DNA from 4 places in the Rhizobium sp. 01L410 genome. Region 1 is predicted to be linked to each of the others. Evidence: predicted binding sites of a transcription regulator. Region 1 holds the regulator's gene; each other region holds the start of a gene.
What was found. Region 1 encodes LexA, which represses DNA repair genes until DNA is damaged. Its sites were predicted from a motif close to TGTTCNNNNTGTGTTCNG; they were not measured.
Positions count from the first base shown of each region.

Region 2: the regulator LexA is predicted to act here: its motif matches at 1,714-1,731, upstream of AC1DV9_RS27335 (ImuA family protein).
Region 3: the regulator LexA is predicted to act here: its motif matches at 1,970-1,987, upstream of AC1DV9_RS16555 (putative DNA modification/repair radical SAM protein).
Region 4: the regulator LexA is predicted to act here: its motif matches at 1,551-1,568, upstream of AC1DV9_RS10275 (ImuA family protein).

Region 1 covers NZ_JBFTST010000008.1:96,367-99,805, forward strand. Annotated here, with positions in the region: gene kdsA (3-deoxy-8-phosphooctulonate synthase) at 1-171, opposite strand, end outside; gene AC1DV9_RS18465 (VOC family protein) at 168-1,046, opposite strand; gene lexA (transcriptional repressor LexA) at 1,251-1,964, shown strand; gene AC1DV9_RS18475 (ComEC/Rec2 family competence protein) at 1,945-3,439, opposite strand, start outside.
Region 2 covers NZ_JBFTST010000017.1:82,687-86,125, reverse strand. Annotated here, with positions in the region: gene AC1DV9_RS27340 (Y-family DNA polymerase) at 1-989, opposite strand, end outside; gene AC1DV9_RS27335 (ImuA family protein) at 910-1,665, opposite strand; gene AC1DV9_RS27330 (hypothetical protein) at 1,810-1,995, opposite strand; gene dinB (DNA polymerase IV) at 2,165-3,265, shown strand; gene AC1DV9_RS27320 (SOS response-associated peptidase family protein) at 3,423-3,439, shown strand, end outside.
Region 3 covers NZ_JBFTST010000007.1:62,238-65,676, forward strand. Annotated here, with positions in the region: gene AC1DV9_RS16550 (UdgX family uracil-DNA binding protein) at 1-732, opposite strand, end outside; gene AC1DV9_RS16555 (putative DNA modification/repair radical SAM protein) at 732-1,964, opposite strand; gene greA (transcription elongation factor GreA) at 2,206-2,682, shown strand; gene AC1DV9_RS16565 (glycosyltransferase family 4 protein) at 2,713-3,439, shown strand, end outside.
Region 4 covers NZ_JBFTST010000004.1:110,979-114,417, reverse strand. Annotated here, with positions in the region: gene AC1DV9_RS10280 (Y-family DNA polymerase) at 1-582, opposite strand, end outside; gene AC1DV9_RS10275 (ImuA family protein) at 593-1,528, opposite strand; gene AC1DV9_RS10270 (metallopeptidase family protein) at 1,693-2,130, shown strand; gene AC1DV9_RS10265 (DUF1737 domain-containing protein) at 2,134-2,340, opposite strand; gene AC1DV9_RS10260 (HpcH/HpaI aldolase/citrate lyase family protein) at 2,342-3,244, opposite strand; gene AC1DV9_RS10255 (hypothetical protein) at 3,356-3,439, shown strand, end outside.

The DNA of each region.
Region 1 (3,439 bases):
GCCGATACCGAGCGACTTGCAGAGTTCGCTCAGAACACCGGCGACCATGAAAGCATGGTCGCGGCTTTCCATCTGGCAAGGACCGGCGATCAGCGACAGCTTGCCCGTATTCGAAAAAGTAACGCGTCCAGCACCCTCGCCGGCGACGACTTCTGCATTGGTATTTGTCATTGGGTCTCCTCGAAGGCAAAGATTGCGCCTTGTCCCGGCGCCGGCTTCACCAGCAGACGATTGTTCATACTGACATGGGTGATCCCGTTAGCAGCCAAATGCGCCGCTGTCACGGCCAGATCACCGACCGAAAAGACGATTGCGCGCGCCCTGAGGCCGTTATCGGTGACAAGTGGCTCGGCATCGAAATAGGCCTCCATGCCCTCGTTCGAGAAGATGGAAAGTCTCCCGTTCGGCAATTCGAAGGATAGGCCGAGTGCCGCCTCCTTAGGCTCCACTCCACCGCTGGCCGTCTCCAGAAATTCAGCGAAGGCCTGCGGATCCTCAGCGCTCAGGGCAATCTCGCTGATGCCGGTGACGCCGTTTGCATGGGTTTCCAGTGCCTTGCGATCGGCCGGAAAGGCGTTGATCCGCTGGCAGGCGAAGAAGAAGACATCGGGTGCCCGGAGATCGGCGGCAAAGGCGAGCTTGAAGGCGCCTGTCGCCTGTGTTCCGTCGGGCATGACGATCGGCCGCGAGAATTCGACCATATCACCGCCGCTCAGCTGTGCGCCGTCATAGGAAGCCTTGTCCGCATCGGCATCATCGGTGCCGAAGACAACAGCCGAAAAGCCGTCATCGCCGCAGCGGAAGCGGAAGGCCTGATCGCGGGCGACGAAGCTGTTGCCCTTCGCGACGGCCGCGTCGCACTCCGCCTGGTTGGCGACACCGAGCGGTTCGAGATAGGTCCTGTCGGCAAGGAAGACGCAGGCATTCTCCGTTCCGAACGGATGACGGCCATCGGCCGCGACGGTGAAACCGAGACGGCCGAGTCGCTCGCGGGCAACATCTATATGGGTGACGGGCAGTACCAGATGATCGAGCGGATGCGTCATGGCGGTTCCCTCCGGTGAAGCCGGCAGAGATTTGCACGCCCTGCCCGGCAAAGCGCAAGCGTGGATCACCAATCCGGCAAATAAACTTTCAAAAACGACGAAAAATCATCGGAAGTTTTACCAATATTTAGGCACTTGCGGAACACATATGGAACATATAGTGTCCGTTCTGGCTTTGTTTCACGAATCTGGGGAAAGACTTCGATGCTGACGCGCAAACAACAGGAGCTTCTCCTCTTCATTCACGAGCGGATGAAGGAGTCCGGCGTACCGCCGTCCTTCGACGAAATGAAGGACGCGCTCGACCTGGCTTCCAAGTCGGGCATCCATCGCCTGATCACCGCGTTGGAAGAGCGCGGTTTCATTCGCCGCCTACCGAACAGGGCGCGCGCACTCGAGGTCATCAAGCTTCCGGAAGCCTACAGCCCGAGCATTCAGCCGCGCCGCGGATTCTCGCCGAGCGTCATCGAAGGCAGCCTCGGCAAGCCGCAGCCGGTCGCGCCGCCGAAGCCGGCGAACGAGGACAATCACACGTCGATCTCCGTGCCGGTCATGGGCCGGATCGCAGCCGGTGTGCCGATTTCGGCGATCCAGCAGAACACCCACGACATTACAGTTCCCGCCGACATGCTCGGAAACGGTGAGCACTATGCTCTTGAGGTCAAGGGCGACTCCATGATCGAGGCCGGCATCTTCGACGGCGACACGGTCATCATCCGCAACACCAATACCGCCAATGCCGGTGATATCGTCGTTGCGCTCGTCGATGACGAAGAGGCAACACTGAAGCGCTTCCGCCGCAAGGGCGCGTCCATTGCGCTCGAAGCTGCCAACCCGGCTTACGAAACCCGCATTTTTGGACCTGACCGCGTCAAGGTTCAGGGCAAACTCGTCGGCCTTATCCGCCGCTATCACTGAGCGGTTCGCTTTCACCAAAAGCTCCACTGCGCCAGTCATAGGCGCGGTGGCGGGTCCAGGGACGATCGAGACCCTCGAATGATGTGGTGATTTCGGCGATCCCATTGGGGAAACGAAGCTCGACAGCGCCTGTCTTCCGCAATGTCTCCCCGGTGAAAAGCATGGCGCCTGAGCGGCAGGTATCGAGGCGCAGGCGAATCGGTGTGACGACGATATCGGATATGTCGCAGGCTGGGCCAAGGAACGCCGCATTCTCGACCACGGTCAGGATCGAACCGTTGTCGAGCTTCGCCGTACACCAGGCATTTTTCACGCATGAGAAGCGCTCGCCCGTCGCACTCGCCTTGATCGCGTTCATGGTGTCGTTCTGCTGTGTCTCCGTCAGTTTCAGCCTTTCACCGCGCGGTGCGATGGGAATATCCGGCAGCGCCGGGAACGCCGGTGGTAGATGCTCATCGAGCACCAGCGCGCGCCTCCATTGATCAAAGATGAAGCCCGGTGGCCGTTCGCGATTGGTGGCGAGGCCGTTGTCGCTGACGATGCCCGCCATGCTCCCGTCCTCGGCAATCACGATTTTCGGCGGCGGAGGACCTCCAAACATCGCGGCGGCTGTCGTCGATGCCATCAAGATCGCGGTGCCGAGATGGCGCATGCGGCTGCGCAGCAAAGTCAGCAGCAGGAAACCTGTCACCGCCGCGGGAAAGTACCAAGACGCCAGGCGCCCGACGCCGATATCGCCGCCCCATGAGGCAACCGTCCTGGCGATGGCGATCACCAGATCGAGCCCGAAGCCCGTCACCTGCCACGCCCATGCATCGAGGCCGAAGGGCATCAGCAGCATGGCAATGAGGCCGAACGGCATGATGATGAAGGAGATGATCGGCATGGCGGCGAGATTGGCTGGCAGGCCATAGGCCGTCAGCCGGTGGAAGTGCTCGACCGAGAACAATGCAGTCGAGAAGCCGCCGATGACGGAGGTCAGCAGGATGCCGCCGAAGAACGCAGCGGCGGAAGACAGCATCCTGACGGCGCGAAACTTTGCGAAGGGCCGGTCGCGCACCGGCCTCTCCTTCCAGAGCGCATAGCCGGCGACGAGGGCCAGTGTCGCGGCGAAGGACATCTGGAAGCTTGGCCCCATGATCTCCGAGGGTGAGAGGACAATGATCACGAGCGCCGATAAGGCTACGTTGCGCAGACTGATCGACGGCCGGTCGAAGAAGACCGCCGCCAGCATGATTGCCATCATGATAAAGGCGCGTTCGGCGGAGACGGCGAAGCCCGAGATCAGGAAATAGGCGGTGACGGCGGCAAGCGCACCGGCTGCGGCGATCTTCTTGACGGGATAGGCCTGGACGACAGCCGGAAACAGGCTGAGCACGGTGCGGAAGCCGACGAAGAAGATGCCTGCCGACAGCGCCATGTTGAGACCGGAAATGGCAATGATATGCGCAAGCCCGGATTGGCGCAGCGCCTCA
Region 2 (3,439 bases), on a different contig from region 1:
TTCTCAATTCCGAAACCCGGCTCGATTGTCTCAGTGCGGTCGCGAAAGAGCTTCTTCAGCCAAACGACATCACGCGACGGCTTTGCCGTTCCGGAACGAACGGCTTGGCGAGTGCCGTCGACCTTTTCGATAATCAGATCGGCGCGGCGAACACCAAGGCCATGGCGCTGAAGTTCAGCCACCAGGCGGATGATCAAATAGCCGACGTATTTGTCGATCGTCTCGGCGGCCCCGATGGGCTCGGCAAACACACGGCTGACCTCGATCAGCTCAGCGGCTCGGATAGGCTCGATTGGCTCTGCGATGCGTCCGAACATCTGGTCGAGCCGGCGGCCGATCTCAGGACCGAAACGAAGGGCGAGCGGCGCACGAGGTGTTGCCGACAGCTCTCCGATCGTCTTGAAGCCAAGCGTGTGAAGGTCGCCGACGATCTTGGACGAGAGCCGCAGCATTGAGAGCGGCAGCTTCTCGACGGCACGTACGGTCTCGCCCACTGGTACGATCACGCTCTCCTGCCGAGTTGCCCGGGCGCAGGCGTGTGCCGCCCCCCACGTGTCGGCAATAGCAACGCGGGCCGACAGCTTTTTGGCGCGGAAACGGTTGGCGATCCCGGAGACCATCAACGGCTCCCCGCCCTGAAGATGATCGGCCCCCTCGGTGTCCATGATGATCCCGTCGGGGGCATCGACAGCGACGAGCGGCGAATACTGGCCCAAGGCCCAGAGGGTGATCCGTTCGAGTGCCGCTGCGTCGGCCACCGGATCGGCGTCGACCAGCATCAACCCATGAAAGATCGCCTGAGCCTTGGCAGCAGGCATACCTACACGGACGCCCGATTTCCTGGCTGCAGCATCGGCGCCCGATACCCACCTTTTCGACCCACTGCGGGCGATCACGGCGATGGCCTGCTCAACGGGAATAGAAGGATCGGCTCGCCTGATCCTGTCCGTCGCCAGCTCCGGAAGATAGATTGATACGACCCTTGGCATCACACGCTCCTACGAAATACTCAGCGCACTCGCCCGCTTTCACTCTTATAAGCTCTAACCGCCACTGTGCTCGACCGACGCCTTGCACAGGAAGCTCCTCGCTCGGAGTGACACTCACCCGCCACCGCGTGACCGAAGCCGTCGGCTGGCCGAAGTCCCTGGCTTCTGTCTGTCGTCGCCAGCGCCTGACGATCAGCCCCATGGTTCCAGACTTCTCCGCGGCAAGCTGAAGGCGACGCGACTTGGTCATCGGCAACCGCACCAGCTCGCCGACCACGGCACCCAGACCGCCATAGCCCAGGGCCTCCTCCATGTTGGCGATGACGTCGTCCTCGCTGGCGGACTCGACAAAAACGACCCGCTTCGGATGGAGGCCCGCCTGCGCCAGCGCAGGGAAAAACAGGTCCGGTCTTGCAAGGCACCAGACAATCTGGCCCTTGGTGCGGGCAGCAATGCCCGCCACGAAGAGTGCCGCCGCCGCGCCGTCGACAGTTCCCGCGCCGCCGCCGGCAAATTCATGCAGAGCGCCGTAGGCCAGCCCTCCGCCTGGCAGGCGATCATCGATGTCGGGTATGCCGAAGGGTAGGACCCGCTTTGGACGCGAAGATGGACCTTCGAGATGCTGAATGCGTTCCCGAAGCTCGGAGATCACGAGATTTGCGGCACCGTGCGCCAAAATTGACCTCTGTCAAAAGCGGGTTTCCATTCTGCACAAAAGCAAGTATGTTCCTTGTTTGTTCCTGATTGGCATTTGAGTCAATCGTCATGTTTGGGCAGATACTCGTGGTCCAACATTCGTCCACAGCGGCTTGACGCGCGATCAGGAAGCAAAATCAATGCGGTAGAAAGAGCTCGTCCACAGATCGGCAAAATGACAAAGATAAGAAAAAATTCCTTTAAAGATGGGATTATTCTCCGGCAGGTTCGATGCAAGGTTCTCATTGTCGCATGCCGGGCATGTGGTCGCAGCGACGAGATGAATCGCAAGGCAGTTGTGCAGCGGCATGGCGCGGCAATCCCGATACGTAACTTGCGTCGCCGGCTGGCATTGGGATGCGAGAGAATGAATGCCGCCGACGGGATAGACAGGTGCCAGCTCGATGTGGCGGCGAAGCCGGAAACCAGGGAGGCCTGATGCGAGCCGGTGGTGGATGGCGCATGATGTGGAATGAGTGATGAGTGCCGAACCGGACAGCCCCGCACCAGAGCGAGTGCGCAAGATCATTCACGTTGACATGGATGCCTTCTATGCATCTGTAGAACAGCGCGACAATCCCGAACTTCGCGGAAAGCCGATCGCCGTTGGTGGCGCTGAGGCCCGCGGCGTCGTCGCAGCCGCAAGCTATGAGGCACGCGCGTTCGGCGTGCGTTCGGCAATGCCATCCGTGACGGCCAAGCGAAAATGCCCGGATCTGGTTTTCGTCAAGCCGCGATTTGACGTCTACAAGTCGGTCTCCCTCGATATCAGGGCGATCTTTTCCGAGTACACGCCGCTGGTCGAGCCACTGTCCCTGGATGAGGCTTATCTCGACGTCACCGAAAATCTCAAGGGAATAGAAATCGCAACCGAGATCGCGCTCGAAATCCGTGAAAAGATCAAGGCGGTGACAGGGCTCAATGCGTCAGCCGGCATTTCCTACAACAAATTCCTGGCTAAGATGGCGAGCGACCTCAACAAGCCAAACGGACAGGCAGTTATCACGCCGAAGAATGGTCCGGGCTTTGTGGCAGCGCTGCCAGTGAACAAGTTCCACGGCGTCGGACCGGCGACAGCCGAGAAAATGCTGCGCCTCGGCATTGAGACCGGTGCAGATCTTAGAGGCAAGGATCTTGCGTTTCTCGTCAGTCATTTCGGAAAATCAGGACCCTACTACTACGGGATTGCCCGCGGCACCGACGACCGCCAGGTCAAGCCTGATCGGGTTCGCAAATCTGTGGGCGCCGAGGACACGTTCGCGTCCGACATTCATGCCTATGGCCCGGCGATGGATGGCATGATGCCGCTCATTGCCAAAGTCTGGCGCTATTGCGAAGCAAACAGCATTGCCGCAAAGACCGTAACGCTCAAGGTCAAATATTCCGACTTCACGCAGATCACGCGCTCCCGAACGCTGGCAAAAGGATTAAGTTCGGAAGGCGCGATCGAAGACGGCATCCGCCTTCTGCTCGAAGGCGTCTTTCCGGTGTCAAAAGGCATCCGGCTTCTCGGCGTGACGCTCTCGTCCCTGGAGCCTAGGACGGAGCCGTGCACCGAACAACTCTCGCTGACCTGGTAGATCCTTGCATAGTAAGCCACAAGTCTCATTCGGCGACAGGTGGTGCGGCCTTGCGGACTTGCTGCTTCGAAGGAGTTCCGTGCTTGACTGAGGTAACGATTTTATTGGCAGGTGCAGCCGCATCGGCTACCGTCGAGGAAATCGGAGGCGGGGATCGATGTGTACGCTCTATCG
Region 3 (3,439 bases), on a different contig from region 1:
AATGAGATCGGCCTCCGGCAGGTTCTTCCAGTATTTCCTCGGCATTTCCGCCTGCATCGCCTTCACCTTCAGCCGCGCCGGGTTGAAGATATTGGCGTAGTAAGTGCGCCACAGTTCGTCGGCATCGTCGGTGAGATCAGGCTTCTCGCAGGGCTCGTGGCTGGTCGTCAGTTTCACGCCGTCCCACCCGGCCGAACCCTTCGGCGTCAGAATGATCCAGTCCATGTCGTTGAACCGCCGCTGGAAGAACGACGCCTTGCGCACGACGATATGATGATCCGGCTCGAACCAAGCGAGAAACTTCCGCCGCCCGTTCATTGAGATACCGCTGCCGACCTCCTTGAAGCGCACGAAGGCGGTCATCTTGTGCGCGTCGCGGCGCACGCTCTTTTCCAGAAGGCGGGCTCGCGCCACATCCTCGTCGGAAACGATATCAAGCAGCTTTTTGTCGGATTGCAGCCGCCAGAGCAGCCGGTACAGAAGCGAGAAGCGCACCGGATCGCAATGGCAGATGACCGCGGATGCCAGATCGATGAAGGCCTGCGGCACCGTCATCGGCTTCCCACCCGCGGGCTGCGGCGGCAGCACGTCTTCCTCCCAGAACAGCTGCTTGTCGCCACCCCTCTCCCGCCACTCGATATCCTCGGGCGGAATGCCTGCCAGTGCCAGCGACCGGGCGGCATCGCGCCACTCGAAGAAGTCACCCTTGCCCTGCAGCGCCACCTTCAGCATCAGAGCAACTGCAGCTGTTCGGGTTTCGGTTCGAACATGGCGCGCAGATCCGGCCGCTCGATCAGCCGCCTCGGCGTCCACCCCTCGGCCGTCACGAAGGCCTGTACCTTCTTGATCGACACGCCGAGCCGCGCCAGATCCTCGATGCGAAGCCTGCGGAAACGGCGGCCGGAGAGAATGCCCTTCACCGCCTTGGTGCCGAGCCCCGGCACGCGCAGCAGCATTTCCTTGGCGGCCCGGTTGATATCGACAGGAAACTGCTCGCGGTGGCCAAGCGCCCAGGCAAGCTTCGGATCGAGATTGAGATCCAGCATGCCGCCCTCCTGCGTCGCGGTGATCTCGTCGATCCCGAAACCGTAGAAGCGATAGAGCCAATCGGCCTGGTAGAGCCGGTGCTCGCGCATCAGCGGCGGCTTGATCAGCGGCAGGTTCTTCGATGAATCCGGGATCGGGCTAAAGGCCGAATAATAGACACGGCGAAGCCCGTAGCTGCCGTAGAGCCGGGCACTGGTGCCGAGAATGGTGGCATCGCTGGCGCCATCGGCTCCGACGATCATCTGCGTGCTCTGGCCGGCCGGCACGAAGCGCTTGCGCCGCTTCGTCTGCAGCGTCGGCTCGCCGGCTTCCTCGATCTTCAGCCGGAGATCACCCATCGAGCGGCGGATGCCTGACGGCTTCTTTTCCGGGGCCAGACGGGTGATGCCGCTATCAGTCGGCAGCTCGATATTGAGCGACAGGCGGTCGGCGTAGAGCCCCGCCTCCTCGATCAACTTCGCAGACGCCTCCGGAATGGATTTCAGATGGATGTAGCCGCGGAAATTATGGGTGACGCGCAGCTCGCGCACTACCCGCACCATCTCCTCCATCGTGTGATCGGATGAGCGAATAATCCCCGACGACAGGAACAGCCCCTCGATGTAGTTCCGCCGGTAGAATTCCAGCGTCAGCCAGACCACTTCCTCAGGCGTGAACCGCGCCCGCTCGACATTGCTGGACGAGCGGTTGATGCAGAAGGCGCAGTCATAGATGCAGAAATTGGTGAGCAAGATCTTCAAGAGCGAGATGCAGCGTCCGTCAGGCGCATAGGCGTGGCAGATACCGGACCCCTCCGTCGAACCCAGGCCGCCGCTCGCCCCCGAATCGCGCTTCGTGGTTCCGCTGGAAGCGCAGGAGGCATCGTATTTCGCGGCATCCGAAAGGATCGCCAGTCTTTCTTTCAGCGTCTTCTTCATTGTTTTGTTCACTATATGTTCCATCGCTAAAAGTCAAGCGAACCACGGGCATTTGCTGGAAACGGCTGCGAATACAGCGCTAGGTTGGAGATCCCGATACGAATTTTATGGCAATCGCCATTTGCGATCTGCTATAAGCAAAGCAACTAGGATGGTTTGCACGGTTCCGAAGTTCTCTTCGGGACCTGTTTTCTTTTGTGTCTGTGCCTACCGGAAGACACGAAGATCAAAGGACGGGAAAATGGTAGATAAGGTACCGATGACGCAGGGTGGTTTCGTCAAGCTGCAGGAAGAACTGCGCTGGCGCCAGCAGGAAGAGCGTCCCCGCATCATCGAAGCGATCGCCGAAGCGCGTGCCCATGGCGACCTGTCGGAAAATGCCGAATATCACGCTGCCAAGGAAGCCCAGAGCCATAACGAAGGCCGTATCGGCGAGCTCGAGGATCTGACGGCACGCGCCGAAGTCATCGATCTCTCCAAGATGTCAGGCGACAAGATCAAGTTCGGCGCCAAGGTGAAGCTCGTCGACGAGGACACCGAGGAAGAAAAGACGTACCAGATCGTCGGCGATCAGGAAGCCGACGTGAAGGCCGGCCGCATCTCCATCTCCTCGCCCATCGCCCGCGCGTTGATCGGCAAGGAAGTCGGCGATTCCATCGAGGTCAACGCGCCCGGCGGCTCGAAGGCCTATGAAATCCTCCAGGTTTCCTGGGGCTGATCTTCCGTGGCCGCAGATCGCGACCCAGCCATCATCGATATCCGTGACGTCGAGATCATCGCGCCGAACTTCAAGCGGCGCCTGTCCGGCGTCACGTCGACGATCATTCAGTTGATTCCCGTGCAGCGGGCGCTCGGCCAGAAGATCGCCGCGCTCGGCCCTGGCCTGCCCGCAAGCCTGCCGCATATCCGCTTCCGCGACCTCGTCCATCTCTGGACGCCGCCAGCAGGCAGGAAACACCGCGTCTGGCACGCGCGGCGCAATGTCGAGATGCTGCCCGCGATCATCATGCGCGATCTGCTGCGCATGAAGCTCAAGATCGTTTTCACCTCGGCCTCCCAGCGCAAGCATACCGGCTGGACCAAATGGCTGATCTCGAAAATGGACGCGGTGATCGCCACCAGCGGCAAGACCTCGGCCTATCTCGAAGTCGCGAACACCGTCATCCTCCACGGCATCGACACTGCCCGCTTCTCTCCGCCTGCTGACAAGGCGGCGGCAAAGGCAGCCGTCGGCCTCGACCCCACGAAGAAGATTGCCGGCTGCTTCGGCCGCGTCCGCCATCAGAAGGGCACCGACCTCTTCGTCGACACGATGATCAGCCTCCTCCCGGATCGCCCGGACTGGATCGCCATCATCGCCGGCCGCGCCACGGCCAAACATGTCGACTTCGAGAATAACCTGAAGACACGTGCGGCGACCGCAGGCCTTGCGGACCGCATCCTTTTCGTCGGCGAGCACACCGATATCAACGACT
Region 4 (3,439 bases), on a different contig from region 1:
CAGCGCCTGATCGAGCCGCAAAAGAACAAGTGCGCCGAAGCGGCGGGTGAGAGGCGCACGGGGCGCCTGCATGAGATCGCCGATATAGCGGAGGCCGAGTTTCTGCAGGGCTGCAACGACAGGCGCATCGAGGCGGAGTGCGGTGACCGGCAGAGGTTCGAGAACAGCACCCGCCTCATCCTCGGCAATCACCCCGCCTTCGCCAAAGCGGCTGACGGCCCAGGACAGTCCGGGCGACGAGGAAATCGCGCCCCCAACATCCAGGCCCATCTGATGGAGCCGCAAGAGGATATCTTTCAGCATCGCCCTTTCCCCACCGAAAAGATGAGAGCAGCCGGTAATATCGAGAAACAGCCCGTCCTTGCCGTCGAGGGCGACCAGCGGCGTGTAGCGGTCGCACCAGTCGGCGATCGCATCCAGCAAGCGCCGGTCGGCAGCAGCATCTTCCTCGATGACGTCGATGACCGGGTGAATGGCGCGGGCTTCGGCAACGCCAAGCCCTTTCCTGAGGCCGAGTTTCTCGGCCTTTTCGTCGAGCGCCGTCAGCCGCATCGTATTGTCGGACCGGCCCGAGCAGACGATCGGCGCCGCGTCAGGATGCCCTTTCGAACGCCACGAGAGACCCCATCTCGTGCGGGCGATCCTGTCCGTGGAGAGATGCGGAAAATGCAGCGCCAGAATGCGCTGCGCGCTCGCCTGGAAAGCGAGTGACGGCTGATTGTTCGACGGTGAGAAACTGGCGGTCATGGGGGTTCCACTCCAGGAAGAGGGAGAGGGGGGCCGGATTGCGGCTCTTCTCCAGGGTGAGATGAAAAACCGGATTGCCGATGCTGCCGCCCAGCATCGAACCATCCGGCAGAGGCCGTTCCCGCGCGGGCGCAGGTTCGGCAAGAAAACGGACATGGGCGCTGCTTGCCTCTTCCTCCCCTGATTGCCGCAGGAGCAGGAGAGAGCGGCCAGCCGATTTCGCCCTGAGATGAAAGCGCCGGCTCTCGGCAAGGCCGAAAGATTTCGGATTGCCGCGAATTTCCAGGATCGTCGTGATGAAAGCACCGCTTTCCAGCGCCGTCTCCGCAAGCCAGAGCGCATCCTCCAGCTTGCGCGGACTTGCATGCAGAAAGAGCTCCGGCCGCAATCCGAAATCCTTGAGCCCCACCGCATAGGGCACACCGGCCTCGATCGATCCGACCTTGTCGGCGATCCAGAGAACGGGATTTTTTTCCTCTGCCCGATGCTGCAGCGCTGCCGCGAGCGCCAGAGCAAAGCCGCTGCTGACGCCCGCATCACGAAACATCCGGGTGCGGATTTCAATCAAGGCATCGAGCGGCAAGCCGCCTTCGAGGGCTTCGTCCAGCTGAGGAACGCCGAAGGAGAATTGTGGTGCCTTCCCCCCCTTTCGTGGTGCATTTCCGGCAGCCGCAGCTTCCTGCTCCGCTGCTGCCAGCGCCGGAACCGGTTTGCCCTCGAGTTTCGCAATGGTTTCGCGGAGCGCAAAAAGCCGCTCGCGCGTCACGGCCGTCTGTGCCATGACGTTCACTCCAAGTCAGAATTGTTCCTGTTATGTTCTTATGGATTCCAGACCTGTCAGGAAGAGTCAACAGCGATTTGATGTGAATTTATTCCTGCCGTTGATTCCACACTCGAAAATCCTTCGCAAAGGTTCTATATGGGCGGCAAAGAAAGGGGTTTTTGATGGCCCGCATAGACCAGAGCGAGGATTGGCGTGATCGCCATGCACCGACGCTCAGCTCATTTGAATCGCTGGCGATGGAGGCCTACAGCCACCTGCCGGACGAATTTCGTTCTCTGACCGCCAATCTGACGATCGAGATCGAAGATTTTCCTGATGACGACGTTTTCGAGGATATGGCGCTGGAAACGCCTTTCGATCTGCTCGGCCTTTTCGAGGGCCGGGGCATTTCGGAACGTTTCACGATGGAAACCGGCGAACTGCCCAACCGCATCCGCCTCTACCGTCGTCCGATCCTCGATTACTGGGCCGAGAACGACGAAACGCTCGGCGATATCATCACCCACGTCCTCATCCACGAAATCGGCCACCACTTCGGCCTCAGCGATGACGACATGGAGCGGATCGAAGAAAGCGCCGAAGAAGCAGCCGACCGATAGATATTACTGCTCGGAGAGCTTCATATCCGGGTGGTAGTCCTTGCCTTCGACGTCCTTGACGATCGCCTGGGCAGCGATGACCTGCTTGGTCTCGGCGTTGAAGGTGACCGAGGGAGAGCCCTGCAGCGACCAGCCCTTGTTGAGGGCATCGGTGACGCGGTGGCAGAAGGCGGCATCGTCCTGGCCGGTCAGAAGGCGGTAAAGCTTCATATCATGATTTCCGTTCAGCAATGAGGCGGGATTTATGAACCAGACCTTCGGCCTGGGCAAGATGCAGACGCTCGATCATCCGGCCGTTTGAATTGATGACGTTGAGGCCATCGGTCGCAGGATCGGCAAAGGCAGCGATGATCTCCTCGGCTTCGCGGATTGCCGCCTCACCAGGCGCAAAATGCCGGTTGGCGGCATCGATCTGCGCCGGATGGATCAGCATCTTGCCGTCGAAGCCCATGGCGCGTGCCTGCGCGCATTCGGCCTCGAAGGCATCCGCATCCTTGAAATCGTTGAAAACGCTGTCGATCGCATCGAGGCCGTAAGCCCGCACAGCGAGGATCACCTGCATCAGCCATGGCACCAGATAGGTCCGCCCCGGCTGCGGCAACACGCCAGTTTCCTTGCGCAGGTCGTTGAGACCGACGACGAAGCAATCGAGCCTCGAGCCAGCGGTGCGCCCGAATTCAGCGATCGCCGCGCTGTTCAGAATACCCCGCGGCGTCTCGATCATCGCCCAGATCCGGAGCGTATCAGGCGCGTCGGCATCGCCAAGCATGTCACTGATCGCCATGACATCCTGCGGCTCGCTGACCTTCGGCAGAAGCACCGCATCCGGCTCCAGGGCGCGCACCAGCTCCATATCGGCAAGGCCGAAACCGGAAGAGAGCGCATTGATGCGGATGATCCTCTCTTTGCCTTCGAGCGCCGGGCCAGCAAAGAAAGCCTTCAGGTTTTGCCGCGCCTCATCCTTCTTTTCCGGTGCAACCGAATCCTCCAGATCGAAGATCACGGCATCGCAATCCAGCACATGGGTCTTCTCCAGCGCCCGGGCATTGATCGCGGGAACGCTCAGCACCGAACGGCGCAGAGTAAAGGAACGGGCAGGGGAATTTCGGCTCATCACGAATGTGTGCCAAGCTTTGTGAAGGCTGACAAGACAACAAAAAGCCATGCTTGCCTTGCAAGGAGGGAAATCAAGGACCACATTCCTTTCGAAGAGAGGTCTAGAATTATGCAGAATATCCGTTCCATCTTCCTCATGCTGGCAGGCGTCACCGTATTCGTGGCGCTGGCGCTGTTCACCTTCTCGGTCACG